Regions from separate parts of the Mesorhizobium sp. NZP2234 genome, predicted to be linked through region 2. Evidence: predicted binding sites of a transcription regulator. Region 2 holds the regulator's gene; the other holds the start of a gene.
The links. Region 2 encodes LexA, which represses DNA repair genes until DNA is damaged. Its sites were predicted from a motif close to TGTTCNNNNTGTGTTCNG; they were not measured.
Positions count from the first base shown of each region.

Region 1: a site for LexA is predicted at 1,081-1,098, ahead of EB230_RS03365 (DNA recombination protein RmuC). Genes of this name have one in related genera too.

Region 1 is NZ_CP033364.1:719,693-721,894, forward strand. It holds gene EB230_RS03365 (DNA recombination protein RmuC) at 1-1,048, opposite strand, end outside; gene def (peptide deformylase) at 1,152-1,682, shown strand; gene fmt (methionyl-tRNA formyltransferase) at 1,687-2,202, shown strand, end outside.
Region 2 is NZ_CP033364.1:4,085,662-4,087,863, reverse strand. It holds gene EB230_RS20135 (GntR family transcriptional regulator) at 1-467, shown strand, start outside; gene lexA (transcriptional repressor LexA) at 820-1,557, shown strand; gene EB230_RS20125 (ComEC/Rec2 family competence protein) at 1,551-2,202, opposite strand, start outside.

The sequences.
Region 1 (2,202 bases), 3.4 Mb from region 2:
AATGGCCCTGCAGCTTGCGCACGCGCTCGTCGACGCGCGCGACATCTTCCATCAGCCGGATCACTTCGCCCTGGATCAGATGCGCCTGTTCGCGCATGCGGGCGTCCTTGAGGATCGCTTGGATGACTTGGATCGACAGCATCAGCAGCGACGGCGAGACGATGACAACGCGGGCGCGGTGCGCCTTGTGGACGATCGCCTCGAAATTCTCGTGAATCTCGGCGAACACCGATTCCGACGGCACGAACATGAAGGCGGTGTCCTGCGTTTCGCCCTGGATAAGATACTTCTCCGAAATATCGCGGACATGGATCTCGATGTCGCGGCGGAAGGCCTGGGACGCGACCTTCTGCAGGTCGGCGCCATCGGCGGCGCGGATGGCATTCCAGGCTTCCAGGGGAAACTTGGCATCGATGGCCAGCGAGGGCGCGCCGTTCGGCATCTTCACCAGGCAATCGGGCCGGCTGCCGTTCGACAGCGTCGCCTGGAATTCATACGCGCCCATCGGCAGGCCGTCGGCGACGATCGCCTCCATGCGCGACTGGCCGAAGGCGCCACGCGTCTGCTTGTTGGAAAGGATGGCCTGGAGCTGCACGACCTGGCCGGCAAGCGACTGGATGTTGCCTTGCGCGGTATCGATGACCGCCAGCCGTTCCTGCAGTTTGGCCAGGCTCTCATGCGTGGATTTGGTCTGCTCGGTCATGGTCTGGCCGATGCGGCCGGTCATGGCGTCGAGGCGCTGGCCGATCGACTGCGTCAACTCCGCCTGACGCGCGCCGAACACTTCGGCGATGGCGCCCATGCGGCCCTGCATCTCAGCCTGGCTTTGCAATATGCCGGCCATCCGCGCCTCGGCGTCGCGGGCATGGTCGGCGGCTTCCGCGGCCGCGACGGCACGCGCCTTGGCCGACCGCCACAGCGAGACGACCAGCGCCACGAACAGGCCGAAAAACAACAAGGCGCCGAAGGCCAGAGCGTGGCCGAGCGTGATTGTCGAGGCGCCGAGCCGGGCGACGGGCTGCGAAAGGATGGTGCTCAGATCATTCATGTGGACAGCATAGCCGATTCGGGGGGCCGGCACAGATCAAAACGTGAACGAGACTCAGGTCCAACGGTTGACGCTTTTCGCTGGACGTCTTACGTGGGACGCCATGCCGATCAAGCCGCTCATCATCCTTCCCGATCCCATCCTGCGCCAGGTTTCGAAGCCCGTGGAGCGCGTGGACGCGCCCTTGCGCAAACTGGCCGACGACATGCTGGCGACAATGTATGACGCGCCCGGCATCGGGCTGGCGGCAATCCAGATCGGCGAGCCGTTGCGCATGCTGGTAATCGACCTTGCCAAGGAAGACGAAACGCCGGCGCCGCATGTCTTCATCAATCCGGAGATCCTCGAAAGCGCCGATCAGCGCTCCGTCTACGAGGAAGGCTGCCTGTCCATCCCCGACTATTACGCCGAGGTCGAACGCCCGGCTTCCGTTCGGGTGAAATATCTCGACCGCGACGGCAAACTGCAGGAGATGGAGGCCGAGGGTCTGATGGCGACCTGCCTGCAGCACGAGATCGACCATCTCAACGGGGTGCTGTTCATCGACCACATCTCGAAGCTGAAGCGCGACATGGTGGTGAAGAAATTCAAGAAGCTCGCCAAGGACAAGGCGCCGGGCAAGCTGGTGGGATAGGGGAATGCCCCTTCGCGTCATCTTCATGGGCACGCCGGAATTTTCGGTGCCGACGCTGCGCGCGATTGCCGAGGCCGGACATGAGATTTCCGCCGTCTACACGCAGCCGCCTCGCGCCGCCGGCCGGCGCGGGTTGGAGTTGACGCCGTCGCCGGTGCAGCGCGAAGCGGAGCGGCTGGGCATCGCGGTACGCACGCCGACCTCTCTCAAGGCCGAGGCCGAACAGACCGCTTTCCGTGACTTGCAGGCGGATATCGCCGTGGTCGTCGCCTATGGATTGCTGCTGCCCAAGGCTGTTCTCGACGCGCCCCGGCTTGGCTGCATCAACGGCCACGCATCGATCTTGCCGCGCTGGCGCGGTGCCGCTCCCATCCAGCGCGCCATCATGGCGGGAGACCTGGAAAGCGGCATGATGGTGATGCGCATGGAAGAGGGGCTCGACACCGGCCCGGTGGGATTGCTTGAAAAATGCGCTATCGAACCCGATATGACAGCCGGCGATCTGCATGATCGGTTGATG
Region 2 (2,202 bases):
GGGAATGGGAGGACGCGGTTGTCACCGCTCACTACCGCCTCTCCCGCTGCAAGACCGCGGTCGACGACCCCTCTGACGACGCGGTCGACCAATGGGACGAGAGCCACGAGGCCTTTCACGCGGCATTGCTGAGTGCCGCGACGTCCAACTGGCTGTTGCGCTTCCGCTCGACAATCGCCGATCAGTTGCGGCGGCATCATCGTTTTCTCGGACTGGCGCCGACATTGCGGGCGGCGGCCGGCCTCAAGCATGGCTATGGCGAGGCAATGGACGCCCTGCGCGAGGCGATCGCGATCGAGCATCACACCGCGATCATGGAAGCGGCCCTCGATCGCGATGTCGAGCGGGCGAAAGCGCTGATGACGGCGCATATCGGCTACACGCTGCATGTCTACGTTCACAGCGAGGACAGCGGCGCGAACAATTATACCGCACGCGCCGGCAGCCTGAAGGCAATTTCGGGATGACTTCAGCGTTCTTGCTCTTGAGGCATGATCGTTGGCGTTTTGATTTCGTTTCGTTCCGCCAGGAATGGATCGACCAGCGACGCAAATCCAGCCTCTGGACGCCGTTGAGAAACCGATGCCAAGGTCCATCAAGAGGTAGGCCACAGGCGATTAACCAAAATGATTTCAATGCCCGCGTTGGCGGCGAAGGCGGTCGATCGCTGCGCACTGCCGGCGGCGGATAATTTCAGATGTCTTAACAAGTTCACTAAACTTTAAACAGTTGCGGAACACAACTGGAACAGATAGTGTTTGTTCTGGGTTTGTTTTTCGATTCCGATTCACACCCTTCGTTCAATGCCTGGGGGGCGCCATGCTGACGCGCAAGCAACATGAACTTCTGATGTTCATTCATGAACGGCTGAAGGAAAGCGGTATCCCACCCTCCTTTGACGAGATGAAGGAAGCGCTCGATCTCGCCTCCAAGTCAGGGATCCATCGCCTGATCACGGCGCTCGAGGAACGCGGCTTCATCCGCCGGCTGCCCAACCGGGCGCGGGCATTGGAAGTGCTGCGGCTGCCGGATTCGATCGCGCCAGGCCTCAACGCGGCAAAGAAATTCTCGCCTAGCGTCATTCAAGGCAGTCTTGGTCAGGGCGGCGTTGGCCGCCAGATCAAGCCGGCGCCGTCACGCTTGCCCTTTGCCGGGAATGACGACGACGCGGTCGCCGCCGTGTCGATCCCGGTGATGGGCCGTATCGCCGCCGGTGTGCCGATCGATGCCATCCAGCATCAGACGCATTCGATCTCGGTGCCGCCGGACATGATCATGGGTGGCGAACACTATGCGCTGGAGGTCAAGGGCGATTCGATGATCGAGGCCGGCATCTTCGATGGCGACACGGTCATTATCCGCAACGCCGATACGGCGAGCCCGGGCGAGATCGTCGTGGCGCTGGTAGACGAGGAGGAAGCGACCTTGAAGCGATTCCGCCGCAAGGGCGCTTCGATTGCCCTTGAAGCCGCCAACCCGGCCTACGAGACGCGAATTTTCGGGCCGGACAGGGTCAAGGTGCAAGGCAAGCTGGTCGGGCTGATCAGGCGCTACTGAGCAGGAGCGGCCGGCGTTTCGGGTTTTTGATAGGGCGGCAGTCCCCTCGCCTCGCGCGAAAACTTTCGTTGCGCGTGCCAGGGTCGATACGGTCCGTCCACGGCGAAGCTGATGATTGGCGGACTGGTCGCCGATTGGCGGTCGAAGAAGACGGCGGCACTGCCCTTGCGTGCAAGTTGCCGTTTGGTGACGACGAGAACCAGCGGGTTGTGGCAGGCATCGTAGCCCGTCGCGTCATTGACAACGATCAGGTCGGCGAAGCCGCAGGCCTTCCAGGTAGCCTTGCGGTCTTCGACATGCGCGATGATCGCGCCAGACGGATGCCGGGCGAGACAGATGCCCTCCGTGCAATAAAACGGCGCCCCTGGCGGCAGATTGACGGCATCGGCAATATCGAATTGTCCCTCTGCCTTGTTGAACATCTCCGGTGCGACAATTGTTTCGGAGACCAGCGCGCGTTTCCAATTGTCGACGGTGAATTCGTTCGGGCGAGCCCGGCTGACCGCGAGTTCGCCACCGCCGATCGGCACCGCGACCAGGCGCGCGTCTTCCGAGATCAGCACATCCGGCGTGCGCGTATCCGACACCGTCAACAGGCCGGCGAGCGCGAATGGCACTGCCGCGAGCCGCAGCCATGTCGTCGCC